Regions from separate parts of the Shinella sp. S4-D37 genome, predicted to be linked through region 1. Evidence: riboswitches for the same ligand, from Rfam matches in the RefSeq annotation. Region 1 holds a riboswitch; each other region holds the start of a gene.
What was found. A riboswitch is a leader RNA that binds a small molecule or an ion and turns the genes downstream of it on or off. The one in region 1 is predicted to bind cobalamin.
Positions count from the first base shown of each region.

Region 2: it holds a riboswitch for cobalamin, as region 1 does, so the genes downstream of both, nrdH (glutaredoxin-like protein NrdH) here and AB3G45_RS14465 (CbtB-domain containing protein) in region 1, are expected to answer to the same signal.
Region 3: it holds a riboswitch for cobalamin, as region 1 does, so the genes downstream of both, AB3G45_RS04265 (ABC transporter substrate-binding protein) here and AB3G45_RS14465 (CbtB-domain containing protein) in region 1, are expected to answer to the same signal.

Region 1 is NZ_JBFNXL010000005.1:1,450,733-1,454,981, forward strand. It holds gene AB3G45_RS14460 (peptidoglycan-binding protein) at 150-1,967, shown strand; cobalamin riboswitch at 2,047-2,413, shown strand; gene AB3G45_RS14465 (CbtB-domain containing protein) at 2,460-2,636, shown strand; gene AB3G45_RS14470 (CbtA family protein) at 2,648-3,436, shown strand; gene cobU (bifunctional adenosylcobinamide kinase/adenosylcobinamide-phosphate guanylyltransferase) at 3,438-3,962, shown strand; gene cobW (cobalamin biosynthesis protein CobW) at 3,966-4,249, shown strand, end outside.
Region 2 is NZ_JBFNXL010000001.1:306,438-310,686, reverse strand. It holds gene nrdE (class 1b ribonucleoside-diphosphate reductase subunit alpha) at 1-1,357, opposite strand, end outside; gene nrdI (class Ib ribonucleoside-diphosphate reductase assembly flavoprotein NrdI) at 1,354-1,752, opposite strand; gene nrdH (glutaredoxin-like protein NrdH) at 1,762-1,983, opposite strand; cobalamin riboswitch at 2,225-2,443, opposite strand; cobalamin riboswitch at 2,581-2,783, shown strand; gene AB3G45_RS01430 (aromatic ring-hydroxylating dioxygenase subunit alpha) at 2,874-4,115, shown strand; gene AB3G45_RS01425 (2Fe-2S iron-sulfur cluster-binding protein) at 4,117-4,249, shown strand, end outside.
Region 3 is NZ_JBFNXL010000003.1:50,797-55,045, forward strand. It holds gene AB3G45_RS04260 (FecCD family ABC transporter permease) at 1-784, opposite strand, end outside; gene AB3G45_RS04265 (ABC transporter substrate-binding protein) at 781-1,821, opposite strand; cobalamin riboswitch at 1,978-2,211, opposite strand; gene AB3G45_RS04270 (hypothetical protein) at 2,266-2,631, opposite strand; partial or broken gene AB3G45_RS04275 (NAD(P)-dependent oxidoreductase) at 2,701-4,113, opposite strand; gene AB3G45_RS04280 (3-keto-5-aminohexanoate cleavage protein) at 4,232-4,249, opposite strand, start outside.

The DNA of each region.
Region 1 (4,249 bases):
CCGCCCGCCTGAAACGTACAGCTATCGGGTTCCTCCGCCGCCGGCCTGCCGCACCAAAGTTGCGCCAGAATTCGGTGCGAGGAGTGATGGAAATCCGCCCGGGATCGCCGGGCGCTGGCGCCTTCGCGCGATCCGAAAGGGTGGAATATATGGGTTCTGGACCTCTCGCACGCTCCGTTCTGGTGCGGCTCGGCCTTGCCGGCATCGTCGGGCTGTCGCTCGCCGGCCAGCCGGCCGTCGCCTTCGCGCAGGCCGCCACCGGCAAGGAGGCCGGCAGCGCCGGAAAACGCTGGGAAGAGGAATTCTCGCTCTGGCAGAAGGTTTCGGCCGGAAGCGACGTCGCGCAGTACGAAGGCTATCTGAAGCAATATCCGAACGGCACCTTCGCCTCCATGGCGCGCCTGCGCATCGCGGAATTGCAGGCTGCCGCCAAGGCGAAGCCGGCGACGGACGCCTCCGAGCAGGCCGAGGCGGACGCCAAGGCCAGGGCCGACGAGGCCGCCGCTGAGAAGGCGAAAGCCGAGGAGGAGGCCCGCAAGACCGCCGAGGCCGAGAAAGCCAAGGCCGACGCGGAAGCCGCACGCCTGAAGGCCGAGGAAGAGGCGCGGAAGACGGCGGAGGCGGAAAAGGCCAGGGCCGATGCGGAAGCCGCGCGCCTCAAGGCCGAAGAGGAGGCGCAGAAGGCTGCGGAAGTAGAAAAGGCGAAGGCCGATGCCGAGGCGGCGCGCCTGAAGGCGGAAGCGGACGCGAAGAAGGCGGAAGAAGCGGCCGCGGCGCGCAAGCTTGCAGAGGAGAAGACCGCGGCCGAGGAGAAGGCACGCGTGGAAGCCGCCGCGGCGGAAAAGGCGCGCGTCGAAGAGGCGGCGCGCCTGAAGGCCGAGACGGAAGAGAAGGAGGCGGCTGCCCGAAAGCTGGCTGAAGAGCAGGCTGCCGAGGCAGAACGGCTGAAGGCGGAGGCCGCGGCTGCCGCGGACAAGGCCAGGACGGAAGAGGCTGCCCGCCTGAAGGCCGAAGAGGCCGCCGCGACGGAAAAGGCGCGGGCCGAAGAGGAAGCCGCCGCCCGGCGCGAAGCCGAGGCCAAGCGCATCGAATCGGAAAAGGCCGCCGCGGCCGAGAAGGCACGGATCGAAGAGGAGGCGGCCGCCGCCCGCAAGCTTGCGGAAGAGAAGGCCTCCGAGGTGGAACGGCTGAAGGCGGAGGCCGCCAGGGCCGCCGCCGACGCGAAGGCCAAGGCGGCGGAAGCGGCCCGCCTTGCCGAGGAGGCCGAAAAGCGCGCCGAGGAAGCGGCCGCTGCCGAGCGTGCGGCGAAGGACACCGCGGCTGCCCGCGAGGACGACACGCAGGAGGCCGACAGGAAGAACCGCGGCCTTGCCGTCGAAGAGGCCGCCGACGCGGAAAAGCGCGAGGAGGAGACGTTCCAGAAAGCCGTGCTGGAGGGCTCGGAAAAGGCCTTCCGCGCCTATCTCGACGAATATCCGGACGGTCGTTTCGTCGCGGATGCGCGTGCGCGCCTTTCGGCGCTGGCGAATACGGCCCGGCAGGAGGCGAAGCCGAAGACGGACGGCAAAGCGGCCGTCGTGGAGACCGAACGCAAGGCGGAGCAGCCGGCGGTCGATCGCCGCGAGGCCTATATGGACCGCGCGATCCGGGCGCAGGCCCAGCGCTGGCTGAGCATGCTCGGCTTCAACACCTATGGCGTCGACGGCGTCTTCGGCGCGCGCAGCCGCGCCGCGATCGCCGCCTGGCAGGGCGCGTCGGGCTACCGCGCCGACGGCTACCTCTCCCGCCAGCAGTACCGCGCCCTTCGCCAGGCCGCGCAATATGCCGAGGCCGGGCAGGATCGCCAGCGCCGCTACCGGCAGGACTATGACATGCTCGAAGGTCCGGTCGACGGCTATTACGAGCGCTACTACCGCGACGACGGCTATTACAACGGCGGCGGCGTGGTGATCATTCCCGGCTATTGAGATTGCGACGGCCCGGCGGCGGTTTCGGCACAGGCGATGACGCTGCCGGTCGATTGACTTCGCAGGGGTGGAAGCATAATCATCCAGCATATTGGATGGTTCCCGGATCCGGAAACGGATCGGGGAGTAAATGGGAATGTGACGCGGCGGACCCAATCAGGGCGCTGCAATCACGGCCGACCCCGCGACTGTAGAGTGGCGAGGGACGCTCATCCGGATGGGAGGATCTGCGCGGAACGGGGCAATGGTGCCGTCGGCCGCGCCGTGGGGACCAGCCGGAAAAGCCACTGGGTGGCATTGCGATAAACCGGGGTGGGACGCCTCTTTCTCTACGAATCGTCCGCCTTTTCGTGATGCCGCAGCCTGGGAAGGCGAGGGTGACCCGCAGGCGTTTTGAACGCCGGACGCTGCGAGCCAGGAGACCTGCCAGCCAATGTAAGGGCATTTCGTCCGACCTGGGGAGGTTTCCCCGCTGCCTGCACGGAGGTTGTCATGGCTGTTTCGACTACGTCTTCTGTTACCCTATCGGCAAACGATCGTCTCGTCGCCGGTGTTTTCGCTCTCGTGCTCGGCGCCTTCCTGGTGTTCGGCGCGGGCCTTGCGAATTCCGCCGTGTTGCACGATACGGCGCACGATACGCGTCACTCCTACGGCTTTCCCTGCCACTAAGGATTTTTGACATGATCGTTCGTTATCTCCTGGCCGCCCTGGTGGCCGGGCTGTTCTCCGGCGTGCTCATGACGGCCGCCCAGGAGGCCCGAGTCGTGCCGCTCATCCTGCATGCCGAGGAATTCGAGGGCGGCGACGAAGCCGCGCCCGCAACCGAAGGCACGACACCCGGCACCGAAGGCGCTGCCCAGACGCAGGATCATTCCTCGCTCGGCGCCGTCATCCTCGACATGGCCTCGGCGCTCTCGCCGGTCTCCGTCGCCTATGCCCATGACGGCGAGGACCACGAGGAGGGCGGCATCATGTTCGGCATGAGCCGGTTCTCCGGAACGCTCCTTGCCAACCTCGTCACGGGCGCCGGCTTCGGCCTGTTGCTCGCCGGCTTCAGCCTCGTTTCCGGCCATCCGATCACGGTGGCGAACGGGGCGCTCTGGGGGGCTGCCGGCTGGCTTGCCGTGCACATGCTGCCGGCCATCGGCCTGCCGCCGGAGCTTCCGGGCTTTCCCGCCGCCGATCTCGGCGACCGCCAGGTCTGGTGGATCGCGACCGTCATCCTGTCGGCGGCCGGCCTCTACCTGCTGTTCCTCAAGCCGAATATCGTCGCCAAGATCGTCGGTATCGTGCTGATCGCGGCGCCGCAGGTTTATGGCGCACCGCAGCCGGGCGACATTTCCAGCAGCGTTCCGGCCGTGCTCGGCGCGGAATTCGCCGTTGCCGCCCTTGCCACGACCCTGTTCTTCTGGATCGTGCTCGGCCTCTCGCTCGGCTTTGCCAACGAGAAGATCGCCAAGGCCGCCTGATATGACGCTGACATCGCCCGGAGCCGTCCTGGTTCTGGGCGGTGCGCGTTCCGGAAAATCCGCTTTTGCCGAGAGGCTGGTCGCCAAGACCGGCCTCTCGCGTCACTATATCGCCACCGGCCGCGCCTTCGACGACGAGATGCGCGCCCGCATTGCAAAGCACCGCGAGGATCGCGGCGAGGGCTGGCAGACGCATGAGGAGCCGCTGGCGCTCGCCGCGCGCATACGCGCCGTGGCGCGGGCCGACCGGGCCGTGCTCGTCGATTGCCTGACGCTGTGGATGACGAACCTGATGCTGGAAGAGCGGGATATCGCCGCCGAATCCTCCAGCCTCCTGGACGCCATCCGGCAGGCGCCCGGCCGCATCGTCCTCGTCTCCAACGAGGTCGGCCTCGGCATCGTGCCGGAAAACCGCATGGCGCGCGAATTCCGCGACCATGCCGGGCGGCTGCACCAGAAGGTCGCCGCCCTCGTGCCTGAAGTCTATTTCATCGCGGCCGGATTGCCGCTGAAAATGAAGGGTTGAGCCATGCTGCAACAGAAGATCCCCGCCACCGTCATCACCGGCTTCCTCGGCGCGGGCAAGACGACGCTGATCCGCAACCTCCTGCAGAATGCCGGAGGAAAACGCATCGCGCTCATCATCAACGAGTTCGGCGATCTCGGCGTCGACGGCGACGTCCTGAAGGGTTGCGGCGCGGAAGCCTGCACCGAGGACGACATCATCGAGCTTACCAACGGCTGCATCTGCTGCACCGTCGCCGATGATTTCATCCCCACCATGACGAAGCTCCTAGAGCGGGAGAACCGTCC
Region 2 (4,249 bases), on a different contig from region 1:
AGATGTGGCTCATCTCCGAGACGGCCGTCAGCGCGCGAATCGCGGTCTCGATCGTCTGGCCGAAATCCGGTGAGTCCATCGCGGCCGCGATGTTGAGCGAGCCGAGATTGCAGGAGATGTCCTTGCCCATCTTCGCATAGGAGAGGTCGTCGTTGAACGCGCTCGCCTCGCTCACCTGCAGGATTTCCGAGCACAGATTGCTCATGGTGATGCGGCCGGCGATCGGGTTCGCCCGATTCACCGTGTCCTCGAACATGAGGTAGGGATAGCCCGACTCGAACTGGATCTCGGCGATGATCTGGAAGAAGTCGCGCGCCTTGATCTTCTTCTTGCGGATGCGGCCGTCCTCGACCATCTCGCGGTACTTCTCCGTCACCGAGATCTCGGTGAAGGGCACGCCGTAGACGCGTTCCACGTCGTGGGGCGAGAAGAGGTACATGTCCTCGTTGTTCCTGGCGAGCTCGAAGGTGATGTCCGGGATCACGACGCCGAGCGACAGCGTCTTGATGCGGATCTTCTCATCCGCATTCTCGCGCTTGGTGTCGAGGAAGCGCATGATGTCCGGGTGGTGGGCGTGGAGATAGACCGCGCCGGCCCCCTGCCGCGCGCCGAGCTGGTTGGCATACGAGAACGAATCTTCCAGGAGCTTCATCACCGGGATGACGCCGGAGGACTGGTTCTCGATCTGCTTGATCGGCGCGCCCATCTCGCGAAGATTGGTCAGCGACAGCGCGACGCCGCCGCCGCGCTTGGAAAGCTGGAGCGCCGAATTGATGGAGCGGCCGATGCTCTCCATGTTGTCCTCCACGCGCAGAAGGAAGCAGGAGACGAGCTCGCCGCGCTGCTTCTTGCCGGCATTGAGGAAGGTCGGCGTCGCCGGCTGGAAGCGGCCGGAGATGATTTCATCCACAAGATCGCGGGCAAGCGCCTCGTCGCCGCGCGCCAGCGTCAGCGCCACCATGCAGACGCGGTCCTCGTAGCGCTCCAGATAGCGTTTCCCGTCGAAGGTCTTCAGCGTATAGGACGTGTAATATTTGAAGGCGCCGAGGAAGGTCGGGAAGCGGAATTTTTTCCCGTAGGCGTGATCGAAGAGATCGCGCACGAAATTGAAGGCATACTGGTCGAGCACGTCCTGCTCATAATAGCCCTCCGTCACCAGGTAATCGAGTTTTTCCCTGAGGTTGTGGAAGAACACGGTGTTCTGGTTGACGTGCTGGAGGAAATATTGCTTGGCCGCCTGCCGGTCCTTGTCGAGCTGGATTTTTCCATCCTCGTCGTAGAGGTTCAGCATGGCATTCAGCGCATGATAGTCCAGCGCCGTGATTTCCGGCGTCTTGGCCGGCTTCTCGATCGTCATCGTGTCCAAAATCGTTCCAGTCCCTGTCTGACGTTGTCGACATCCTCATCCGTCCCGAGCAATTCGAAGCGATAGAGGAACGGCACGGCGCATTTCGCGGCGATGATGGTGCCCGCGACGGCATATCCGGTGCCGAAATTTGTGTTGCCCGCCGCGATCACGCCGCGGATCAGGTTTCGGTTGCGCGGGTTGTTGAGGAAGCGGATGACCGGTTTCGGCACCGCTCCCTTCTCACCGCCTCCGCCATAGGTCGGCGAAACCAGCACGAAGGGCTCTTCGACCTCCGGCGGCTCCTCGGTGGCATCGACGGGCAGGCGCTGGGCCTCGACGCCGAGCCTCTCCACGAAGCGGTGGGTGTTTTCCGACCGGCTGGAAAAGTAGACGAGTCCCGCCATTGCGCCGGCTCAGGCGAGCGCACTGATCATATCCGGACGGAAGCCCGCCCAATGCTGCTCGCCGGCAATGACGACGGGAACCTGGCGATAGCCGAGGCCTTGGACGAGCGCGAACGCATCGGCATCCTCGGAAATGTCGACGACGCTGTAGTCGATGCCCTGACGATCAAGTGCGCGGGTAGTCGCGGTGCACTGGACGCAGGCGGGCTTGGAATAGACGGTGATGGACATGGCTTCCTCGTGATCGGGCAATCGGGCATGGGAGATCGCTCGGTCATCCGCCGACAACCGTTCGATGAGCTGAAATAGATGGACGACCGCCGTGGCGACGGCCGGGCGCCGTTACTCGCGCGCAGGAACTGGAAACAGGATCGACATGACTTCACCCCGAGACATTTTCGCGGGGCATCAAGGGAGACGGCGGGGCGGCATCATTCCGCAACCCAACGCTCGCCTGCCGGACACCCCGCCCGTGGACGTTCATGTGCGAGGCAGGTCTCCTGGCTTGCGGGTCGCGGCATCCGTCCGCCTTCCCAAGGCATTTGCGCCCCAGTGGCTCTGTCGAACGAATGCTCGCCGCTTACAGTTGCGGGGGCAGCTCCGGATATTCACGACCATCATGGTCGCCCCGGATTCCCGTCTTAGCCTTCGACATTTTCGAATCGAAGGAACCTCGAACACAAGATATAGTAGACGAGCCAAGAAATGCGTCAATGGCTATGATCGATTATCAACGGCTTCCCCACAGCCAGGGGAAATGAGGCGCACTGTTCGAAATGCGACGCGGCGAATGTCGTTAGGGATCGCCAAAATCCTTCGAGAGTGAAGTATGTTCTCCTTGTCTTGGGTGCCGCATTGCTCGGTCGCAATGCGGATAATTGGGAAGCCGGTGAAAGTCCGGCGCTGCCCCCGCAACGGTAGCAGAGCGCAACGTCGACGAATGCCACTGGGTTTGTCCACCTGGGAAGGCGTCGATGGTCCTAAGGGACGGCTCTGAAGTCCGGAAACCAGCCCGAGATGACATGAAACGACTGATTGCGGTGGGCGATCGGGCGACGGCATGCCCGATACGGGCATGCCGGAGCGCGATTCCATCCAACAGTCCCTTTGGGATCAGGACAATGGACATTCGCAGCGACGTTCTCCACAAACTCAGGAACCGGCGTGAAGGCCACAGCCTCGAACAGGCCTTCTACATCGACCCCGACCACTACAGGCTCGACCTCGAGACGATCTGGTATCGTGACTGGCTGTTCATCGGCCATGACTGCGAGATCCCGAGGGCGGGCAACTATTTCACCGTGCAGATCGGCGATTATCCCGTGGTCGTCACCCGCGACCGCTCCGGTACGGTCCGGGCGCTGCATAATTCCTGCCGCCACCGCGGCTCGCGCGTCTGCACGCAGCACAAGGGCTCGTCGGCCAAGCTTGTCTGTCCCTACCACCAGTGGACCTACGAACTCGACGGCTCGCTGCTCTTCGCCCGCCACATGGCCGAGGATTTCGACAGGACGCAGCACAGCCTGAAGCAAATCCACTGCGAGACCGTCGGCGGGTACATCTTCATCTGCCTTGCCGACGAGGCCCCGGATTTCTCCGCCTTCCGTGGCATGGTCGAGCCCTATCTCGCCCGCCACCGCCTCGGCGAGACCAAGGTCGCCTTCGAAAGCACGATCGTCGAGAAGGGCAACTGGAAGCTCGTCTGGGAAAACAACCGCGAGTGCTATCACTGCGCCGCCAACCATCCCGAACTCTGCCGCACCTATCCGGAAGCGCCGAGCGCCACGGGCGTGCAGGGGGCCAAGGACGATCCGGTCATCGCCGAGCACTGGGCGAAGTGCGAGGCATCCGGCCTGCCGAGCGAGTTCCGCATGTCGCCGACCGGGCAGTTTCGCGCCGCGCGCATGCCGCTCATCCAGGAGGCCGAGAGCTACACCATGTCGGGTGCCCGCGCCGTCGCACGTCCGCTCTCCAACGACGTCCTGGAAAACCATATCGGCACGCTGCTGCTCTTCCACTATCCGACGACGTGGAACCATGTGCTGGCCGACCACGCCATCACCTTCCGCGTGCTGCCGCTCGGCCCCGAATTGACGCAGGTCACGACGAAATGGCTGGTCAACAAGGATGCCGTCGAGGGCATCGACTACCGTCTCGACGAACTCACCCATGTCTGGACCGAGACCAACGATCAAGACCGCCGGATCGTCGAGGAAAACGCCTTCGGCATCCGCTCACCGGCCTACCGGCCCGGCCCCTATTCACCGGAGGACGAAGGCGGCGTCATGCAGTTTGTCGAATGGTATTCGAACTTCATGATCGATCGCCTGGGCAACAAGAAACCGATGTCCCGAGTGGCGTGATATGACGACAATTGCCCCGTTCCGTCACTTCGATGAGCTTCATCCGTGGCATGACCGCCATAACCTACTCGAATGCATCGCCGCCACCGTGGAAACGGCCGACGTGATGACCTTCACCTTCAGTTCCGACCACA
Region 3 (4,249 bases), on a different contig from region 1:
AGACCATGACCGCCGTCATCAGCGCCGAGACGGCGATCAGCACGACATAGACCCGGCGCACCGGAATGCCGAGCGAGGCGGCCGATTCCGTGCCGAAGGTGAAGGCGTCGAGCGCGCGGGCATGCCAGAGGCACACGAGAAGGCCGAGCACCGCCACCGGCAGCGCCAGCCAGACATCCGGCCAGCGCACGCCGGAAAGATTGCCGAGCAGCCAGAACATGATGCCGCGCGCCTGTTCCGCACTCGCCGCCTTGGTGACGATGAAGGAGGTGAGCGCGTTGAAGAGTTGCGAGCCGGCAATGCCCGCAAGGATGATCGCCCCCGTGCCGCGGCCCGCCCGCACGGCAAGCGCGCTGACGAGGCCGAAGGCGACGAGCGCGCCCAGGAAGGCACCGGCAGGCAGGGTCAGCGCGCCGGCGCCGATGCCGAGGATCGCGACGGAGACGGCGCCGGTCGAGGCTCCGGCGGAAATGCCGAGGATATAGGGATCGGCAAGCGCATTGCGCAGCAACGACTGCAGGATGACACCGCACAGCGCAAGGGCCGAACCGCAGCAGGCCGCCACCATCGCCCGGCTCAGCCGGTAGTTCCAGATGATGCCTTCGTCGATGGGTTCCAGCGGATAGCCGGCATTCCAGAGGCGATTGGCCGCCGTCTTCGCCACGACGTCGAGCGGAATGGCGGTCTCGCCGACGGCGGCCCCGACGCCGAGGGCGAAAAGCAGGAGAACGAGCGCCGCGACAGCGGCGCCCGTCCGAAGCAGGATAGGATGATCCGCCGTCACTTCGCCAGACCAGCCTTTTCGATGGCGTCGGCGAGCAGTTCGATGCCCTCGATGGTACGGATCGTCGGGTTCATCGCCTGCGCGTCCATGTCGAAGACATAGTTGTTCTTGACCGCCGGCATCAGGCTAGCGACAGGATCCGTCTTCAGGAAGTCCAGCTTGGCTTCGAGGCTGTCGAGCGGATAGCGGCGGCGCTCCATGGAGCCGGCTACGATCATCGTCGGCGCGGCCTTCGCGATGGTCTCCCAGCCCACGGTCGGCCATTCATCGTCGGTCTTGATGATGTTCTCGATGCCGAGCGCCGACATGATATAGCCCGGCGCGCCGTTCTTTCCGGCGACATAGGGGTCGGCATCGGCGGCGCTGGAGAACCAGAAGACGGCCGAGAGCTTGCCTTCGGCGGCGGCGACCTTGGCGCGGGCCGCCGCCTCGCGGGCCTTCAGCGCCGCGACGACCTCCTCGCCCTTGTCCTGAATGTCGTAGATCTGCGCCATTTCGCGGATTTCCCGGTAGACGAGCTCCATGGTGAAGACCTGGTGGCGCACGCCGTCGCTCGCCGCGCTGTTGTCCTTGCCGACACAATCGGAAGGCGACGTATAGACGGGAATGCCGAGTTCCTCGAATTGCTCGGGCTTGGCGACCACGCCTTCCGGACCCACCTGCCACTGGAACTGGACGGTGACGATATCCGGCTTCTTGCCGAGCACGCTCTCGAAGCTCGGGTCATTGTCGGCGAGGCGGTCGATCTTGGCGTTGACCTCCTCGTAGCCCTTCAGGACCGGACCGACCCACAGCGCGGTGCCCACCACCTTGTCGGCAAGGCCGAGCATGTAGAGGATCTCGGTCGAGCTCTGGCCGATCGACACGGTCTGCGTCGGCGCCTTCTCGAAGGTAACGGGACGGCCGCAATTTTCCAGCGTCAGCGGATACTGCGTCGCGGCCGCCCGGGCGGCACCCGACGAGAGGACGAACACGGCCGCGCCGGCCAGCGCGGAAAGGAGGGATGCGGCGCGCGCGGCCGCAGGCAGAATGATCATGGATTTCTCCCGGATGAGTGAAAGCGTGCGGGCTCAGCCGGTGCGCCGAGAGTGGCGAGCCGATTGCGGTCGGGAGAAAACGAGTGAAGCTCTGCCGTTGCGGGCAGCCAGGGTCGTCATGGGGTCTCCTGTTCCGGGCATCCCCGCCCGTGACTTGGAAAGTGGTTCGACGACGGCAGGTCTCCTGGCTCACGGATATCTGCTGCCTGTCTGCCTTCCCGCGGGAGAACCGCAGTGGCATGACGCAAAACGCGTCCAAGGACAGGCGGCAATCCGCCTACAGTTGCGGGGGCAGCCACGGAATGGGCCCCTGTTGGGGTCGTCCGCACCGTGTTCCCTATTAATCCCCTGGGAGTCATCCCTCGGGGAACCGTCTCGACATCCTTAATCCGCCGCGCGCGGCGGCGTCAAGGCGCTGAAGGTCTCCAAATGGATCGGTTGCGGTCAGTTGCCCGTGCCGTCCGGCGTCACGCGCTGGCTTTCCCCGCCGGTGCCGGAATCCGCATTGGGATCGCGGTCCGTCGGAACGGTCTCGCCCCCGCCCGGAACCGTGTCGTCGATCGTGCCCTCAGCCGGCGTGCCGCCGGAGGTGGAGGACGACTGGTCCGTGTCGACGGTCGGATCGGTGCTTTCGCCCCAGATCTCCACGGCGCCCCAGACGAGGAAGGCAAGCGCCAGGCTGATGCCGAGCACTTTCAGCACCGGCCGCCCCAGGCCGCCCTGGCGGGTTTCCCGCGCGGCATAGTCCTTGCGGGCGGGCTCGTGCGTGCGGGTCAGCGGATCGCCGCGTTCGTCTTGCTGATGGGTCATGGCGGTCACTCCCTGAAAAATGTGTCGGGGAGGGAACTTATGGTGACGGGGAAAGTTCCCGGAGCCGCCTCAGGCCTCGGCGGGACCGTCCAGCCCGAGCGCTTCGAGAAGCCGCTGCTGGCTTAGGAGAAGCTGGGTGAGCGCGGTCACGTCGCCGGCCGCCGGCTGGTGCGTCATGCCCTCGTCCACCGCCTCGACGATCGCCTCCAGCGTATCGAAGATTTCGCGCGCGATGCCGTGCAGTTCGGAGAACCGCGGGTCGGCGACGGCGGCGGCGAGCGTGGCGGCCGTCACGCGGCCGATGCCGTGCGGCACCTTGGCCCCGCCATCGACATAGCCCTCCGGCAGGTCGCCCTTGAGATTGCGGACACGGCGGTGGCGGATGACGTCGATGATCTGGTCGACGGCCTGGCAGGCGCCGGCGACGCGCGAGGGATGGTCGGTATCGGCCGCCGCATGCGGCAGGAGTTCGAGCTTGCCGGGATGGCGGGCGGCGAGCGTCAGATAGGGCAGCATGGGCCCGCTGAGCGCGCCGCTCGCCGCGTCCTTGAAGAGATCGGCGTCGATGGCGGCGTGGCGCACCTGGCCGGAGGCGAGCGCCCGGTCGAGCGCGCCGGCATCCACCACCTCGCCGCGGTCGTAGTTGACGACGACGGCGCCGCGGTTCATCGCCGCGAGCACGCCGTCGCCGACGATGCCGGCATTGGCGTAGGCGCGCGTCACCGGATCGAGCCGGCCGAGGCCGACATGCACGCTGAGCGCATCGGCGCCCGCCGCCGCCTCCACCGGAGAGGCGGCATAGTCGAACCCTTCCGCCTCGATCCACCGGCGATGCTTTGCGCGCGCGTGGATCGCCACGCGCATGCCGAAGGCGCGGGCGAGCTTCGCCACCTCGCGGCCGATATTGCCGTAGCCGACGACCGCCATGCGGCGCCCCTCCAGCTTGGCCGTCGGATAGGACTTGAGGTCGCGGCCGGTGTCGAAATCGCCGCTCGCGACGCGCTCGTGCAGATGATCGACCGGCAGGTCCGGCGTCACCTTCAAAAGCGCCTTCATGACCATCTGGGCCGTGGCGCGGCTGTTGATGCCGGGCGTGTTCATCAGGGGCGCGATGCCGCCCTCCCCGTTGCCGCCGCCCCAGGAGGAAGAGCCCATATTGCCGGTGCCGGCGCCGATGCGCACGCCGCCGAGCGGAAAGACCGCCTGCCGCGGAATGAAGGTCGCGGCGGCGATGAGGGCGTCATACTGCCCGCGTGACGTCTGCGCCAGGATCTCCGCCTCGGTGCTGATATCCGGCTGGTAGAAGAAATGAATGCCGGGCGGCAGGGCCTCGCCCTGGTAGGCCGCATCGTGGAAGGTGCCGCCCCGTTCCGCGATATGCGCCGCGACCTCGCTGAAATCGGGCCGGCCCGCGCCGTCGAACCGCAGGCCGATCAGGTCGGCGATCAGGACGCGATAGGCCCGCTCGGGATCGTCGAGCCGCGCGCCTTCCGGCAAAGCCGTGTTTCGATCCTGCATGGCGCCCTCCCCGCTCGTCCCTTTTCTTCCGTAAGGGAGTTTTCCGGGCCTCGCAAGCGGCGGTGCGCCATCGCCCGCCCGGTCACGACCGGACGTGAAA